DNA from 4 places in the Arthrobacter sp. MDB1-55 genome. Region 1 is predicted to be linked to each of the others. Evidence: predicted binding sites of a transcription regulator. Region 1 holds the regulator's gene; each other region holds the start of a gene.
The links. The regulator LexA, encoded in region 1, represses DNA repair genes until DNA is damaged. The targets are predictions, from matches to a motif close to TCGAACANNTGTTCGA.
Positions count from the first base shown of each region.

Region 2: the regulator LexA is predicted to act here: its motif matches at 2,087-2,102, upstream of uvrA (excinuclease ABC subunit UvrA).
Region 3: the regulator LexA is predicted to act here: its motif matches at 1,901-1,916, upstream of AC5RU3_RS07995 (DUF222 domain-containing protein).
Region 4: the regulator LexA is predicted to act here: its motif matches at 1,608-1,623, upstream of ruvA (Holliday junction branch migration protein RuvA).

Region 1 is NZ_JBNHID010000004.1:162,801-167,142, forward strand. It holds gene hflX (GTPase HflX) at 1-189, shown strand, start outside; gene AC5RU3_RS15405 (ATP-dependent DNA helicase) at 182-2,203, shown strand; gene lexA (transcriptional repressor LexA) at 2,228-2,881, opposite strand; gene AC5RU3_RS15415 (LysM peptidoglycan-binding domain-containing protein) at 3,247-3,636, shown strand; gene AC5RU3_RS15420 (histidinol-phosphate transaminase) at 3,745-4,342, shown strand, end outside.
Region 2 is NZ_JBNHID010000001.1:1,225,330-1,229,671, reverse strand. It holds gene AC5RU3_RS05880 (DEAD/DEAH box helicase) at 1-74, opposite strand, end outside; gene AC5RU3_RS05875 (trans-aconitate 2-methyltransferase) at 151-954, shown strand; gene AC5RU3_RS05870 (MBL fold metallo-hydrolase) at 940-1,578, opposite strand; gene AC5RU3_RS05865 (GntR family transcriptional regulator) at 1,666-2,043, shown strand; gene uvrA (excinuclease ABC subunit UvrA) at 2,176-4,342, shown strand, end outside.
Region 3 is NZ_JBNHID010000002.1:180,478-184,819, forward strand. It holds gene AC5RU3_RS07985 (aldo/keto reductase) at 1-343, opposite strand, end outside; partial or broken gene AC5RU3_RS07990 (HNH endonuclease) at 431-667, opposite strand; gene AC5RU3_RS07995 (DUF222 domain-containing protein) at 698-1,711, opposite strand; gene AC5RU3_RS08000 (D-2-hydroxyacid dehydrogenase) at 2,217-3,263, shown strand; gene AC5RU3_RS08005 (magnesium and cobalt transport protein CorA) at 3,273-4,289, opposite strand.
Region 4 is NZ_JBNHID010000001.1:1,285,471-1,289,812, reverse strand. It holds gene pdxT (pyridoxal 5'-phosphate synthase glutaminase subunit PdxT) at 1-183, shown strand, start outside; gene AC5RU3_RS06125 (YebC/PmpR family DNA-binding transcriptional regulator) at 167-925, shown strand; gene ruvC (crossover junction endodeoxyribonuclease RuvC) at 956-1,528, shown strand; gene ruvA (Holliday junction branch migration protein RuvA) at 1,663-2,292, shown strand; gene ruvB (Holliday junction branch migration DNA helicase RuvB) at 2,292-3,407, shown strand; gene AC5RU3_RS06105 (preprotein translocase subunit YajC) at 3,647-4,111, shown strand; gene secD (protein translocase subunit SecD) at 4,180-4,342, shown strand, end outside.

The DNA of each region.
Region 1 (4,342 bases):
GCGATTCCGCGTCCCAGCGTGAAGCTGACCCTGTTGGTGCCCTACCAGCGCGGCGAGATCGTCAGCCGGTTGCACCAACCAGATGCGGAAATCCTCCGTCTGGAGCACATCGAAGACGGTACAGAGGTTGAGGTCATGGTCAGGGAGGGCCTGGCCGCAGAATTGGAGCCGTTCGTCAAGCATGGCTAAGGGGAACGTAAGTCCCCTTCAACTGCTCGATTCCGTCGTGGAAGCGATGGGCGGACAGCAGCGCAGCGGGCAGCATGAGATGGTGAGTCAGGTCGAGGAAGCTATCGACAGCGGCACCCACCTACTGGTGCAGGCCGGCACCGGAACGGGTAAGTCACTGGCCTATCTCCTGCCGCTCATTGCGCACGCGGTCAAGAGCGACACGACCTCCGTTGTATCAACGGCGACGCTGGCACTGCAGGCGCAAATCGTCAATCGCGACCTTCCCCGGCTCCTTGACACCCTGCAGGGAGCCCTGCCCCGGCCGGTGAATGTGGCTCTGCTCAAAGGCCGAAGCAATTACGTCTGCAAGCACAAGACTGCGGGGGGCTTTCCCGACGAGGACGACTCCGGCGCCTTGTTCTCCCTGGACGGAGACGCCGCTTCACCGCATCCGTCGGCCGGCCCCAGTACACCGCTGGGCCGTGAGATTGTCCGGTTGCGGGAGTGGGCTGAGGAGACGGACACCGGGGACCGGGATGAACTTCTTCCCGGCGTGAGCGACCGCGCCTGGCGCCAGGTCTCCGTGTCGAGCATGGAGTGTCTCGGAGCGCAGAAGTGCCCGGTCGCTGAGGAATGCTTCAGTGAGCGGGCGCGGGAGAAGGCCGGGCAGGCGGACATCGTCATCACCAATCACGCTCTGCTGGCGATCAACGCATTCGAGGGGCTTGCAGTACTGCCCGAGCATGATGTGGTGGTCATCGATGAGGCGCATGAATTACACGACCGCGTCACCTCGGCCGTATCCGGTCAGCTGTCAGGGGCTCTGATCGGGGCGGCCTCGTCCGCAGCGAGGCGTCATCTGAGCGCCAGCACGGACACCCTGCAGGCGGCACAAGCGGCCTTCGAGCTGGCCTTCGACGCCCAGCCCACCGGGCTGATGGCCGGCGGCCTCAGCGAGCAGCAGGAACTCGCCCTCGTCCAGCTGCGGGAAGCCTGCCGCCTGGCACTCTCCGAGTCGAGTTCGGACGGGGCGGCCCAGTCGGCCGACGGCGGACGCCAAATGGCCCGTTCCCGCCTGCTGATGCTGCTGGAGCTATCCGAGCGGATGGTTGCAGCAGGCGGCGCGGGTGAAGTGCTCTGGGCCCATCGACCGAGCACCTTCACGCCCGGCTCGGGCTATTCCTCCGCGGATGATTCTTCGCCGGCGACAATCAGCATCGCCCCTCTTTCAGTTGCCGGCCGGCTGAGGCGCGGCCTGTTCGAGGACCATACAGTCGTTCTCACCTCCGCGACCCTGGCCATCGGCTCCGAGTTCGGGCCTGTTGCAGGTTCTTTGGGGCTAACGGGAGAGGGCGCTCCTTCGTGGACCGGCGTCGACGTCGGCAGCCCGTTCGACTATCCCCGGCAGGGAGTTCTGTACGTTGCCAGGGACCTGCCGAAACCCGGCAGGGGCACCTCGGAGGAACAGCTGAACGAACTCGTTGCCCTCATCACGGCTTCCCGCGGCGGAGCGCTCGGATTGTTCTCGTCCCGTCGCGCCGCGGAGGAGGCAGCCGACGCTCTGCGCACGCGGGTGGACGTCGAGATACTGTGCCAGGGAGAATCCTCCATGTCGGCACTGGTTAAGCAGTTCTCCGAAGAACCGGACACCTGCCTTTTCGGCACTATGTCACTGTGGCAGGGCGTTGATGTGCCCGGAAGTTCCTGCAGGCTGGTGACGATCGACCGTATACCTTTCCCCCGGCCGGACGATCCGCTGATGACTGCCCGGACGCGGGCAGTTGCCAAGTCGGGAGGAAACGGGTTTATGCACGTCTCAGCTACGCATGCGGCCGTCCGCCTCGCTCAGGGTGCCGGCCGCCTGATCCGGGCGCACGACGACCGGGGGATGGTGGCCATTTTGGATTCCCGTCTTGCAACGGCCGGCTATGGGGGCTTCCTGCGATCCGCACTGCCGCCTTTCTGGCCGACGACGGACCGGGCAACGGCACTCGCCGTTCTCTCCCGGCTGGCCGCGACGCACGCCGCCTAAGTCCAGGGCTGCCGGAGCGGCCGGTCAGAGGGCGCGCATCACCGATACGACTTTGCCCATGATCGTGGCGTGGTCCCCAAGAATCGGCTCATAGCTGGTGTTCTGCGGCAGAAGCCAGGTATGGCCGTCCCGCTGCCGAAAGGTCTTCACGGTCGCCTCGTCGTCCAGCAGCGCTGCCACCACGTCACCGTTCTCGGCGTTGCTCTGCTTGCGGACCACCACCCAGTCCCCGTCGCAGATAGCGGCGTCGATCATGGAGTCGCCGGAGACGCGCAGCATGAAGAGGTCCCCATGGCCGACGAGTTGCCGGGGGAGAGGCATGACGTCCTCCACTACCTGGTCCGCCAGGATCGGGCCGCCTGCGGCGATGCGTCCGACCATCGGAACCATGGCCGCGTCAACAGCAGACGCCGCCGGTTCTTCCATCGAGCCGGAGTCGGGCAGCACACGCGATGAACTCTCTCCCAGGGTGAGGGGAAGAAGTATCTCCATTGCCCGGGGCCGCTTTGGATCGCGCCGGATATAACCCATGCGCTCAAGCTGGGCCAGCTGGTGAGTCACGCTCGACAGGCTGGCGAGACCGACGGTGTCTCCGATTTCCCTCATGGATGGTGGGTAGCCGTGTGCAGCCACGCTGCGCTGGATTGTTTCGAGGATTTTCTTTTGCCGGGCTGTCATTCCCTTGGGCGTGGCCCTGCCCCGCGGCCGTCCGCGTCCGCGCTTGACGTCGGTCGGCGGTACCTCCGTGATGTCCCCTGCCGCGTTGAGATCTGCCACGAGAATGCATCCCTTCCCTCCGGCGGGACCCGGCCCTCCGGCTCTCCAACCTGTTTTGTCAGTGGTGGGTGATGAGCTGGTCTTCGAAAGCGGCCGCGCCCTCACCCTTTCCAGCAACGCTAGGGGAGAGGGAACGTCTTTTCAAACATTTGTTCGAGCGAGTCTCGACAATATTAGTTCAAAGATGCTAAAAATAAACCCAGAGGAATAGAACACAGGTTCGAATAAAGCTTGTGGGACTCCGCACAAGAAGAAAGGTGGACGCCATGTCGACGCTCCATTTTGCAGGATCAGCTCCTTCGCTTAGCTTCAACATCGCTTCCCGTCCCGGGGCCGGCAAGCCAGTTCGCCTGCACCTGACGCGCCGTGGGTGGATCGTGCTGGTAGCCGTGCCGCTTGCTCTCCTTGCCGCAGCTGCGCTCATTGTCGGCTCATTCTTCACCTCGCAGGCTCAGGCCACCGGCGTTGGCGGCGCCGTCTCGGACACCGTGCGGGTCAACGTCGCCTCCGGAGAGACTCTCTGGACGTTGGCAGCCGAATATGCACCCGAACGGGATCCACGTGCGGTTGTCCAGGAGATCGTCGAGCTCAATGCTCTGGCATCCTCCACCGTGCAGGCTGGCCAGTCCCTGCATATTCCAGTGGACGCCCCGTAGCCCAGGTAGACATGCTTCGCGCGGGTGGGTGACGTAACCGGCGTAACACGGCAACAGGTCGCACGGTGCGATTCTGCGTTGCGGATCGAGCGGCCTTAAACTCGGGTAGTGACCGATCAGCTTGAACGCCTCAGCCGCCTGCCGATTCGAGAGAACCTGAGGGGCCTCCGGCCATACGGAGCTCCCCAGATCGATGTTCCGATCCTGCTGAATGTCAACGAGAACACCCATGGCGTCCCGGAAGACGTCCGCGTTGCAATAGTCGAAGCGGTACAAGAGGCAGTAGCTGGCCTCAATCGCTACCCGGATAGGGAGTTCACCCTCCTGCGGGAGCACCTGGCCATGTACCTCGGTCACGGCCTTGGTCCAGACAACATCTGGGCGGCCAACGGGTCCAATGAAGTTCTGCAGCACATATTGCTTGCCTTCGGCGGACCGGGGCGAAAGGCCATCGGCTTCCCGCCCACTTACTCGATGTACCCGTTGCTCGCCGGATCCACCGGCACCGAGTATCTGACGGGCGCCAGGGGAGACAACTTCAACCTCGATGCGCAGTCGACCGCGGAGGAGGTTGCTGCTACTGGAGCGAACATTGTTTTCCTGTGCAGCCCGAACAACCCAACCGGCACCGCCCTCTCACTCGACGTTGTCGCAGAGGTCTATGACGCCGGCGAAGCAGCGCAGTCGATCGTGATCGTCGACGAGG
Region 2 (4,342 bases), on a different contig from region 1:
AAGGCCGTGTAGACGGTGTCGGCGTCGGGAGCGGGTGCTTCGCCGGGCTGGGGGAGATGTTCCTGGATAGTCATTTAGTTCCAGCCTATCCGCTTGTGCCGGATGTGCCCTGTCCGTCGGCCTGAACCCTCGACGGCTAGGCTTGCCCTCATGCGCTGGGACCCTTCACAGTATGCCGCCTTCTCCGACCACCGGTCGCGACCGTTTTTCGACCTGGTGGGCCGGATCGGCCATGCCGCGCCGCGGCGGGTGGTTGATCTCGGTTGCGGGCCCGGAGAGCTTACTGCTGTGCTTGCGCGCAGATGGCCCAATGCCGAGGTCGTGGGACTGGATTCATCACCGGAGATGATTGACCGCGCACGGGCGCTCAAGGATGCTCCTCCGAACCTGCTCTTCTCGCTGGCCGACGTCCGGGACTGGGCTGTGGAGCCGGGCATCGACGTCGTGGTATCCAATGCTGTGCTGCAGTGGGTGCCTGGGCATCAGGAGCTGCTGGCGCGCTGGGCCCGCGACCTTGGGGAGCACGCCTGGATAGCGTTCCAGGTTCCAGGCAACTTCTCGGCGCCCTCGCACTCGCTGATGCGAAGACTGGCAGAGTCCGTGCGTTGGAGGGAGCAGCTTGGATCTGTGCTCAGACACGACGACGCCGTCGGCTCACCAGAGGAATATCATCGCCTGCTCAACAACGCGGGTCTTGAAGCAGATGTGTGGGAGACGACCTATCAGCACCGGCTCTCGGGTGCCGATCCGGTCCTTCAGTGGGTGCGAGGTACCGGGCTGCGCCCGGTTCTTGCCGCCCTCGCTGAGGACGAGGCCGCCGAGTTCGAGCGCGCCTACGCCGACCTGCTTACCGAGGCGTATCCGCCCGAGCCCGACGGCGGCACTCTCTTTGCATTCAGGCGTGTGTTCGCCGTGGGTGCGAAGCAGGGGAGGGACGGCTCACCAGCCGCGTGAACGCCACTCGGCCAAAGACGGCCGTTCCGCCCCGAGAGTGGTCGGCTTACCGTGGCCGGGATGGACGATGGTGTCGTCATCGAATCGGTTGAAGATCCGCTCCACTACGTCGCTGTACAGGGACTCGAACCGCTGAGGGTCCCCACCGGTGTTACCGACACCGCCTGGAAACAGCGAGTCGCCGGTGAAAAGGTGGACGGGCCCGTCGGGGTCCCGGTACACCAATGCGACGGACCCCGGCGTGTGTCCGCGCAGCCCAATTGCTTCGAGCTCGAAACCGTCGAACTCACCCACGTCGCCGTGATTGAGCGGTACATCGGTGGGGACCGCAATATCGCCGACGTCCTCCACGCCGGCGGCCGTGCGCGCGCCCGTTGCCCGGACAACGTCCTTCAGCGCCCGGACGTGATCCCAATGGGAGTGGGTGGTCACGACGAGGGCCAGTTGTGAGGGGACTTCCGCATCGGCAGCACCTTCGGCGATCAGACGGTGGATGGCGGGCGCGTCGTCAGCCGCATCGATGAGGACTTGCGCTCCGGTCGCCTTCCCCGTGATGAGGTAAACGTTGTTGTCCATCTCGCTGACAGAGATGCTCCTGATGGTCACATCGGCAAGATCGTGCATGCGGGCAACTCTAATACTGATGGTGATGCATGACACCGCGTGGCACAATGTGAGCACCTTTCCCACTGTCGTCCAGGAGCGCGCACCGTGAATTCTGATGTATCGGCGTGGCTGCGGATCGATCCCAACAGCTCAGTGCCCCCGTACGAACAGTTGCGCGTGCAGATACTGGACGCCGCCAATGACGGCTCCCTGCCGGTGGGTACCCGGCTGCCACCGGTCCGCACTCTCGCGGGCCATCTCGGTGTTGCAGTCAATACGGTTGCCCGGGCTTACCGGGAACTGGAGCAGGCGCATATTGTCGTCACACGTTCGCGGGCGGGGACTGTGGTCGCGGCGGCGGGGGACGAGGCGCGGCGCAAGGCAGCAGAAGGTGCGGCCGAGTATGCACGGCTCATCAAGGCGAACGGCCTGACCGAGGAGGAAGCAGTCTCTTATTTGCGGGCGGCTCTGCGCCGTCGGTGAACATACGAGGCGACACGCCGCGAATACCCGGAAAAATCGACGTTCGAATATGTCTTCGAACACTGTTTCCTCTAAAGTGAAATGGTGTCTATAGCAACCTCCGTGGATTCCGCTTTCGCCCACCCCGACAAAATGCCCCAGGATCTCTCGCGGCTTGTGGTCAAGGGTGCACGGGAACACAACCTGCGCAACGTCGATTTGGACCTGCCCCGGGACGCGATGATCGTCTTCACCGGTCTCTCCGGCTCCGGTAAATCCTCCCTCGCTTTCGACACCATCTTCGCGGAGGGGCAGCGCCGCTACGTCGAATCCCTCTCTGCTTACGCACGCCAGTTCCTCGGACAGGTGGACAAGCCCGACGTCGACTTCATTGAGGGTTTGTCTCCTGCGGTTTCCATCGACCAGAAATCGACCAGCAAGAACCCGCGGTCCACCGTGGGAACCATCACCGAAATCTACGACTACATGCGGTTGCTGTGGGCACGCGTGGGTCGGCCCCACTGTCCGCAGTGCGGTGAAGCGGTCACCAAGCAAACTCCACAGCAAATCGTCGACCAGCTCATGGAGCTCGCTGAAGGCACAAGGTTCCAGATACTCGCGCCCGTCGTGCGCGGCCGCAAGGGTGAATTCGTCGATCTCTTCCAGGACCTGTCGGCAAAGGGATACTCCCGGGCACGCGTGGACGGTGACCTTATCCAGCTCACCGATCCACCGAAGTTGGGCAAGCAGTTCAAGCACACCATCGAGGTCGTCGTGGACCGCCTGGTCGTCAAACCGGGTGTACGGCAGCGGCTCACCGATTCCATCGAGACGGCGCTCAAGCTCGCCGAGGGGCGGGTGCTGGCAGACTTCGTCGACCTCGAGTCCGACGATCCGCATCGGCTGCGCGCATTCTCCGAGAATCTGGCATGCCCCAACGAGCACCCGCTTGCGCTGGATGAGATCGAGCCCCGGTCGTTCTCCTTCAACAACCCTTTCGGTGCGTGCCCGGCCTGCACCGGTATCGGCACCAAGCTTGAAGTCGATGAGGAACTCGTCGTACCCAACCCTGACCTTTCGCTCCGCGAAGGCGCAATCGCCCCCTGGGCACTCGGCGCCGCCACCCTCGAATATTGGACACGCCTCCTCGAAGGGCTCTCCAAGGAGCTCGATTTCTCCATGGATACCGCCTGGAAGAAGCTGCCCGCGCACGCCCGGGATGCCGCCCTGTACGGCAAGGACCACAAGGTCGTTGTGCAGTACCGCAACCGATTCGGACGTGAACGGAAGTACAGCACCGGATTTGAGGGAGCGGTCCAGTACATTCACCGCAAGCACCTCGAGACGGAGTCCGACTACGCGAGGGACCGCTATGAGGAATACATGCGGCAGGTTCCCTGCCCCGAATGCGGTGGAGCCAGGCTCAATCCCGCTTCCCTGTCGGTGCTCATCAACGGCCGTTCGATCGCCGAGGTCGCGGCCCTGCCGATGCGCGAATGCAGCGACTTCCTGAACAACCTCGTCCTGACGGGCCGCGAGGCGCAGATTGCCTCCCAGGTTTTGAAGGAGATACAGGCCCGCCTTCGTTTCCTGCTGGATGTCGGTCTCGAATACCTCAATCTCGAACGGGCGGCAGGTACGCTGTCCGGCGGTGAGGCGCAGCGTATCCGCCTGGCCACCCAGATCGGCTCCGGCCTGGTTGGCGTGCTGTATGTACTCGACGAACCCTCCATCGGCTTGCACCAGCGCGACAACCGCCGTCTCATCGAGACCCTCACGCGGCTGAGAAACCTCGGAAACACACTGATCGTCGTTGAGCACGATGAAGACACCATCAACGAAGCGGACTGGATCGTGGACATCGGCCCGGGCGCCGGTGAGCACGGCGGCGAGGTAGTCCACTCGGGTTCCTTGGAGGACCTGCTGCGCAACGAGCGGTCCATAACGGGCGATTACCTCTCGGGGAGGCGGAAGATCGAGCCTCCGGCGAAGCGTCGAAAGATCGACCGTTCCCGGCAGCTCAAGGTCGTCGGCGCTCGTGAGCACAATCTGAAGGGCGTCGACGCCACCTTCCCGCTGGGCGTGCTCACTGCCGTCACGGGGGTCAGCGGATCGGGCAAGTCCACCCTGGTCAATGAGATCCTGTACAAGGTCCTCGCGAACAAGCTCAACGGCGCCAAGCAGGTCGCCGGTCGGCACCGCCGAATCGACGGCCTCCAGCACCTCGACAAGGTCATCCACGTCGACCAGGGGCCGATCGGCAGGACGCCGCGATCCAACCCGGCAACCTACACCGGGGTGTTCGACAACATCCGAAAGC
Region 3 (4,342 bases), on a different contig from region 1:
TCTCTTCGAAGGATCGCCGGACGCGATCCCGGTCGAACGCTCGGGTAGCTGGATCCTCGTCGACCTTGGTGACGATGGAGCGTCCTTCCGCTACTCCCCCCGAGGAGAGTGCGAGACCGAGTACCTCCTCGCTGCGTCCCTTCGCGTAGTTGTTGGACGTATCGATCAGTGCGTAAGGGCCGTGAAGCATTGTCCGCGCGAGTTCGACGGCGGCTGCCTCGTCAGCACTACCCGGGCTGGTCCCCGCACCAAGAAACGAGGTTCCGAGGGTGATCGGGCTGGCCAGAATGCCGGTAACTCCCAAGGGACGGGGATCGATGGGATTGTGTGGCTGGTCAGGCACGGGTTCTCCACTTCTGTTCGGCGTGTCAGCGTTTCGGCTTAGGCGCTGGCGCGTGACGGCTGCACTGATGGTGACGTTGAGCTCTCCCTAGGAACTTACCGCTTCACCCTCCATTGCGCTTCCGAACGGCGGATCGGGCGTCGACGTCCGTTCGGTCCCTGCGCGCGAACGAACAACGATCTTTCCTGGCTCGGGCTGGCGGTATCTGAAGACGCCCTCCGACTTGTACAGGTGGTGTTTGGGACAGAGGCATGCCAGGTTGAAATGACTGGTTGTTCCTCCTCTTGACCAGGGCACGGTGTGGTCGACTTCGCAGGCAACCGCGGCCCGGTTGCAACCGGGATGCCTGCACGTTCAGTCGCGGGCACGAACCCAGTCCTGTAGGTGTTTTGGCGGTCGATAAGTCTCGCGTCCGACGTCCAATACCGATCCGGTGACCGGATGAGTGAGTATTCGAGTGAAAGACGGCGCATGTGCAGCCAGTCGAGCGGCCGTAGCAGAATCGATCGGGCCGTATCCCTCCAGCTCCGCGAACTGGTTGAGGCCGTGCGGGTCCACGTTGCCGGTCGCCCTACCGCCGGGGATTTCTTGAATGCCCGCTGAGTCGTCTTCCGGGACGCCGGCGTCCTGCCTAAGAACCTCCAGCATCGCGAGGACCGGCACGGTGACATTCACGTGCGCGGTGATACCCTGCCACGTTGAATTCTCATTGGTGCTGCAGTTGTGGGTGAGCAGGTCCACGAACACGTCTGCCCGGAGTTGAGTGAGGGTACGGGACTCATCCGGTGTCTTCAGCTTTCGTGCCGTACTGGTCAACCGCTGGTAGATGCCGCATGCCTGCTCCGCCGGAAGGTAGACGTGCAGCCAGGCCATGCCGTCATCATCCGGTTGCAGCTCAACGTGCCGCTCTGCTTCAGCCTTGACCTTGCGGAAGCGAAGGGTTTGCGGCTGATGCTCTTCGCGGAGGCGGCGTGCCCTGCGGGCAAGCTTGGGGACAGTCATATCAGGGGCTTGATCAAGCAGAGCCCGCTCAAAGAGCGGCACAGCGTTCGGCGGCATGCCGAGCGACTCATCCGCAATCAGGATGGCATGACGACGGGAAATCGATCCGGCTTCAAGCGCTTCCAGGGTGGCGGAATGCTTCGCGGTCAGCTGCACGGATTCCTCAACCAGACGGTGCGCGGTGCGTTCCGGGATGTTCAGTGTGAAGGCCACCTCTGATGCTGCAACGGACTGAGCCATGTCCTCCGCGCGGTTCCCACTCGGGAATCGGTGCAGAACTTCATCCCGAGTCCTGTCGGCGAGCGCAGCGACAATGCGCGCTTCTATCGCATCAATCCAGGACCGGAGCCCGGCAAGTTTTTTCAAGGCGTCTGCTGTATCGCTGTTATCAAGAGCTTCGAGCCCAGTGAGTACCACCCGCCCGCAAAGACCAGCAGGATCCGGAGAACCCAAGCCGAACCCATTGGCATGATCCGTGTCCGTTCCGGTAGCCGCGGAATGCGTGGGAGGCGCCGATTCCCACACCCGCATTGAAGGCTGAAGCTGGGCCTCTGGCCGACCGGGTGTTTGTCCGCCCGACTCCGGCTGGGCATTGGCGGTCCCTTCTGCCTGTGTACTGCCGACCCCTGGAGACCAAAGTTCACAGTCGAACTCCCAAAGATCCTCAGGGCGGAAGTCACGCTCAGTCAGGAAGTCATGCCAAGCATAGTCATCGGCATACAGCGATGATTCCTCCAGCCCCATTTCCAACGTCATGAGGAAAGCCAAACACCCGCCACTGACATTTCCGGAACCTCGAAACACGGCACCCGCGGAACGCGGTCACCGGCATCCCATATGCTCGATCACACCCCTAGTCGACAGGAGAATCATGGCGGATCTGCGCGTGTTCGTTCCCACTCCCCTGCCTGAGCAGCTGTGCGAGCTTATCGAGAAACTGGAGCCGCGGATCGAACTGGTGAGGGATCAGACGCTGCTGCCGCCACAGCTTTACCCGGGGGATCATCTGGGCGACAGGAACTTCAAGCGGACACCACAGCAGCAGGCGGCGTATGAGGCTCTCATCGACAGTGCGGACGCACTGTACGGAGTGCCGGGTCAGTCCGGCGCGGAGCTGGGGAGGGCCGCACGCGCCAATCGCCGACTGCGGTGGGTCCACACAACTCCGGCAGGTGGCGGCAACCAGGTCAGAGCGGCGAAGCTGGCCGAGGAGGAGCTGCAACGCATCACGTTCACCACATCGGGTGGAGTTCATGCCGAGCCGCTGGCCGAATTTGCTGTCTTCGGAGTGCTGGCAGGCTCGCAGAATTTGCCGCAACTGCTCCGGGACCAGCGCGCACATACATGGGGAGCACGGCGTCCGGTACCGCTGATCGCGGACCAGCGCGTCGCCGTCGTCGGCTTGGGCGGGATCGGGCGGGCGGTGGCCCGCAAACTCAGTGCGCTGGGAGTTGAGGTGGTCGGTGTTCACCGGCGCAGCATTGAAGCAGAGGGCGTTTCACGGATCGTCCCGCCGGAGCAACTCGCCAGCCTGCTTCCCGACGTCGACGCCGTGGTGCTTTGCCTTCCGGCCACCGATGCCACCCGTCACATGCTCAGCCGCACCCTGCTGGAACAGGTCAAGGCGGGCATCACAGTCGTCAATGTCGGTCGGGGCACCACCATCGACGAGGAGGCACTGACCGAGGCGTTGATCGACGGCCGCGTCGGGTTCGCTGCTCTTGACGTATTTGAACAGGAACCGCTTCCAACGAACAGTCCGCTCTGGGAGCTTTCAAACGTCGTCGTAAGTCCTCACAACGCGGGAACCTATGAGGACGAGGAGCGGAAAATCGCAGAGTTGTTCGCGGAGAACGCGAGGCGTTTACTGGACGGGGAGCCGATGCTGAACGTTGTCGATACCGTCGAGTTCTACTGAACCGGCGCGCTACATCCACTTCTTGTGCTTGAAGGTGAGATAGAGACCGATCCCCATCAGGACCATCAGGGCCAGCGCAAAGGGGTAGCCGAACGCCCAGCCAAGCTCCGGCATGTGTTCGAAGTTCATCCCGTACACCGTGCCCACCAGTGTGGGTGCAAAAAGAATGGCCGCCCAGGAGGATATCTTCTTCACTTCCTCGCTCTGGGCGAGACTGGCTTCCGAAAGATGACGCATCTCTTCATTCTGCCGCTGTGTCACAAGTGTCGCGTGGACGGAGAGGGCACTCTGCAGCAGGATTCGGAAGGAATCAACACGCTCGATCACCCGAATCACATGGTCTTGAACGTCGCGAAGGCGGCGCTGTAGCTCCAGATCCATGTCGTACTTCTCGGCCCCGCGCAGCAGGGCATCGAGCATAGGACGCAGCGGATGTGCTGCGCGCTGGAAGCCGATGACCTCGCGGGAAAGTTCGTAGATGCGGCGTGCGACGTCAGGAGCGGAGTTGAAGAGCTCATCCTCAATCTCGTCGATGTCATTCTCGAGTCCCGCAACTACCGGCGCATACTGGTCAACCACTTCATCGAGAATTGCATACAGCACCGCTTGCGGGCCGAGGGCGAGGAGCTCCGGCAGTGCTTCCAGCCGTCGTCGTACCTTCGCCAGGTCAGGCGACTCAGCCTGACGGATGGTGACGATGAAGTCGGGCCCGATGAAAACATGAAGTTCACCGAATTCGACGATCTCCTCCGCGTCCAGGTAGCGTGCAGGACGCAGGACGGCAAACAGTGTCTCACCGTAACGCTCCAACTTGGAGCGCTGGTGACCGTGAAGCGCATCCTCAACGGCCAGCTCGTGTAGGGCAAACTCTTCAGCAACCCGTTGAATCTCGGCGGCATCCGGCCGGTACAACCCGATCCAGGCCATCCCGCCGTGGTCACGCTTGAGTTCGAAAGTCTCATCCAGGTTCACCGGGTTGGCAGTACGGTGGCCGTCCACGTATACGCCGTTGTCAACGATCGTCACCCGATTGTCCTTTGCTCTCGTTCCTTCCAGTGCTTGGGCGAGTCTCTCACGTG
Region 4 (4,342 bases), on a different contig from region 1:
CACGGCGCTGAGCAGGACGCCGGCAAGGGCCACGCACCGCCGATCGCTAGAATTGTTGCAGTTCGCTCGGGAAACCTGCTTGCCACCAGCTTCCATCCGGAGGTCACCGGTGAGCACCGCATCCACGAGCTTTTCCTATCGATGATCGCTACCAGAAGGGCAGAGCATGTCGGGGCACTCTAAATGGGCAACCACCAAACACAAGAAGGCCGTGATCGATGCCAAACGTGCAAAGTCCTTCGCGAAGCTGATCAAGAACATTGAGGTTGCCGCCCGTGCCGGTGGAGCCGACCTGTCGGGCAACCCTGCACTGGAACTCGCCGTACAGAAAGCCAAGAAGACCTCTGTTCCCAACGACAACATCGACCGCGCGATCAAGCGCGGCGCCGGCCTGACCGGCGAGGTCATCGATTACTCGGAGATCATTTACGAAGCGCGCGGCCCCCAGGGCTCAGCCCTGCTGATCGAGTGCCTGACGGACAACAAGAACCGTGCCGCCTCCGAGGTCCGGGTAGCCATCACCCGCAACGGCGGAACCGTTGCCGATCCTGGTTCGGTGGCGTACCTGTTTGCACGCAAGGGCGTTGTCTCGCTGCCGAAGAAGGACCTGTCCGAAGATGACGTGCTGATGGCAGTCCTCGACGCCGGCGCTGAAGAAGTCAAGGAATCGGGGGACTCCTTCGACGTTCACTCCGAGCCCTCCGACCTGCGCGCCGTCGTTGCCGGCCTGGAGGAAGCAGGGATCGAGTACGAGACCGATGAGGTCGAGTTTGTCCCCTCCATGCAGGTGGAGCTCGACGCCGATGCCGCACGCAAGTTCCTCAAGCTGGTTGACGCGCTCGAAGAGCTGGACGACGTGCAGAACGTGTACTCGAACGCAGACCTCAGCGAAGACGTCATGGCCGAGTTGGAGAGCGACGATTAGTCTCATTCAGGCGGTCCCGGAGCGTTCCGGGTGACCTTGCGCGTCCTGGGTATCGACCCTGGCCTCACGCGCTGCGGGTTGGCGGTGGTCGATGTCGAACCAAACCGCCGGGCCACGCTCGTGGCCGTCGGAGTGGTTGGCACACCCGCTGACCACACGCTCGACCGGCGGCTTCTCATGATTGCGGAGTCGGTCGACACGTGGCTTGATACCCATGCGCCGGACGTCCTCGCCGTCGAACGTGTCTTCAGTCAACTGAACGTGAGCACCGTGATGGGTACAGCGCAGGCATCCGGCGTCGTGATTGCTGCGGCTGCACGCCGCGGGATTCCTGTCGCACTGCACACGCCCACCGAGGTCAAGGCCGCTGTTACCGGCAACGGCCAGTCAGACAAGGCTGCGGTGACGAAGATGGTCACGAAGATCCTGCGGCTTTCCACCGCACCGACCCCCGCCGACGCGGCGGACGCACTGGCGCTGGCCATCACGCACGCCTGGCGAACCGGTTCGTCGTCGTCCGTCCGTGCGCAAGGCGGTTCCGGCCTGACCGCAGCGCAACGACTGTGGGCAGAAGCAGAAGCGAAAGCCCGACGACGGCGCTAAGCGCCCGTATGCGAATCCGCCTCTGCCTCGGCATCGGTGTGGCGGGCGTGAAATAGTCACCGCCTGCCCGTACGCTGATTCGTAGATATGTTCGGTGTTATTCGTTTCAATCCTCAGCACCTGGAGCCGCACGCATGATCAGCTCTCTGACCGGGACCGTAAGCCACGTCGGCCTGCACTCGGCTGTCCTCGACGTCAACGGGTTCGGCATGCAGGTGCAGGCAACGCCCCAGACCCTCTCAACATTGCGTCCCGGGAACCAGGCCAAGGTCTTCACATCGATGATCGTCCGTGAGGACTCGATGACCCTGTTCGGTTTCACCGAGCCGGAGGAGCGCGAGGTCTTTGAAACGCTGCTAGGGGTCAGCGGTGTCGGCCCAAGGCTCGCGCTGGCTGTCCTCGCCGTGCATGCTCCGGCAGCCATCCGCACCGCGGCGTCGTCGGGTGATGACAAGGCCTTCAGCAAGGTTCCCGGCATCGGGCCCAAGGGGGCCCGGCGAATAGTGCTCGAACTCGCGGACAAGCTTGTTCCGCTCGAGGCTGACTCACCAGCAACCTCAGCCGGTGCCTGGCAGTCGCAGGTCCTCGCAGCCATGATGGGCCTCGGTTGGTCGGAGAAGGACGCCGGCTCGGCCATAGAGGCAGCCGTCAAGGAATCGCCGGAGACCGCTGCTGCCGGTGACGTCGGCGCCATCCTGAAGCTCACCCTGCGCCGGCTCGGCCAGGACGGTGCGCGCAGCTCGGCACGGGCCTCGGTGAACTGATGGCGGCAGATCAGGAACAACCTCTCGTCTCGCCCTCGGTCGATCCTGAGGACCGGGCCGTCGAGGCAGCCCTCCGGCCGAAGAACCTCGACGACTTCGTGGGCCAGGCGAGGGTGCGCCGACAGTTGTCCCTGGTTCTTGAAGCGTCGCGCATGCGCGGTCGAAGCGCAGACCATGTGCTGCTGTCCGGCCCGCCCGGACTCGGAAAAACCACCCTCGCCATGATCATCGCAGCAGAAATGAACGCCCCGCTGCGGATCAGTTCCGGTCCTGCGATCCAGCACGCCGGGGATCTCGCGGCTATCCTCTCGTCACTCACTGAAGGTGAGGTGCTGTTCCTCGACGAGATCCACCGGATGTCGCGCCCCGCCGAGGAAATGCTGTACATGGCCATGGAGGACTTCCGGGTCGACATCGTTGTGGGCAAGGGCCCCGGGGCGACCGCGATCCCGCTGGAACTTCCGCCATTCACGCTGGTTGGGGCCACTACCCGGGCAGGGCTGCTTCCGGGTCCCCTGCGTGACCGGTTTGGGTTCACGGGGCACCTTGAGTTCTACTCCACCGCGGAGCTTGAACTCGTGCTCCGGCGTTCGGCAATGATGATGGACATGCGGGTCAACTCCGCGGCCTTTGCCGAGATTGCGGGTCGATCGCGGGGCACTCCCCGAATCGCGAACCGGTTGCTGCGCCGCGTTCGTGACTGGGCACTCGTGCACGGCGTGGACGTCATAGACGCACGATGCGCCGGTTCCGCCCTGGACATGTACGAAGTCGACGCGAAGGGCCTTGACCGGCTAGACCGGTCGGTGCTGACCGCCCTGATCACGAAGTTCAACGGGGGACCGGTGGGCCTCTCCACGCTCGCGATCGCGGTAGGTGAGGAGCCCGAGACCGTGGAAACCGTGGCCGAGCCCTATCTTGTGCGTGAAGGGATGCTCGGCCGAACGCCCCGGGGACGTATTGCCACGGCTGCTGCATGGGAACACCTCGGACTGGTCATGCCGCCAACCGTCGCTGCCGCCATGCCTGAGGACCTGTTCTCCGTCTATCAGGAAGATCCCGCCCTGGGAACCGCTCTGGAGAACGAAACGGAATGGAGTCGTAACGAGGGCTAGGCGTCAGTTGCGCCGGGTTCCCCGTAGACTGGTATGACGTGTGGCACACGCATGGTCTAAATCGCCGGAAACGCTGTTCACGGTTTCCTGTCCCGTCTCACCGTTGTGAAATACGGGGCACGGAGTCGATACCCTGAAGGCAGTACCCCTGCAGACCGCGCGTGGCCGCGGAATTCGGCGTCGCAACCGCATGTGTTGCGGCCCGCTGCGCCGACCAAATATAGAAACGGATCTTCTCTGTGCTCGCAAACGTAGTTGCCCAGACCACTCAGACAACCGGCGGCTTTGACATCTTCAGCCTGCTGCTCCCGTTGGCCCTGGCTTTCCTGATCTTCACCATGTTCCGCAAGCAACGGAAGATGAAGCAGCAGGTTGCCGAGCAGCGCACCCAGATGGTTTCGGGAACCGAAGTCATGACCAACTTCGGCTTGTTCGGCACCATCGTTTCCCTCGATGACGAACACAACAAGGCCGTCATTGAAATCTCGCCGGGTGTCACGGCCACGGTCCATACCCAGACGCTGACCAAGGTTGTCACCCCTGAGCCGGTGGTCGAGGATGAAGGTACCGTTCCGAACGATGCCTCCTCACTGACGGACCCGGCCACGGATGACCAGCGCCCGGTACGCGAGGAGACCCCGGAAGAGACCGTCGAGCGACTGAACCGGGAAAACTCCCGCGACCGAAACGACAAAGACCAGTAACCTGCGACCCGGCCCCTATGTAGGCTCCGTCAAGTCTCGCGCTCCAACACCCGAAGGATTCACCCACCATGGCACGAACCGGCCCAGGCTCCGCCGCCAGACGCACACTCGTCTGGCTCGGCGTCGTCTTTGCACTCCTCGCGCTGCTGCTCGGCGGCGGCTCGCTGTGGAGTAGCGCCAGCTGGGCACCAAAGCTGGCCCTCGATCTCGAGGGTGGTACCCAGATGATCC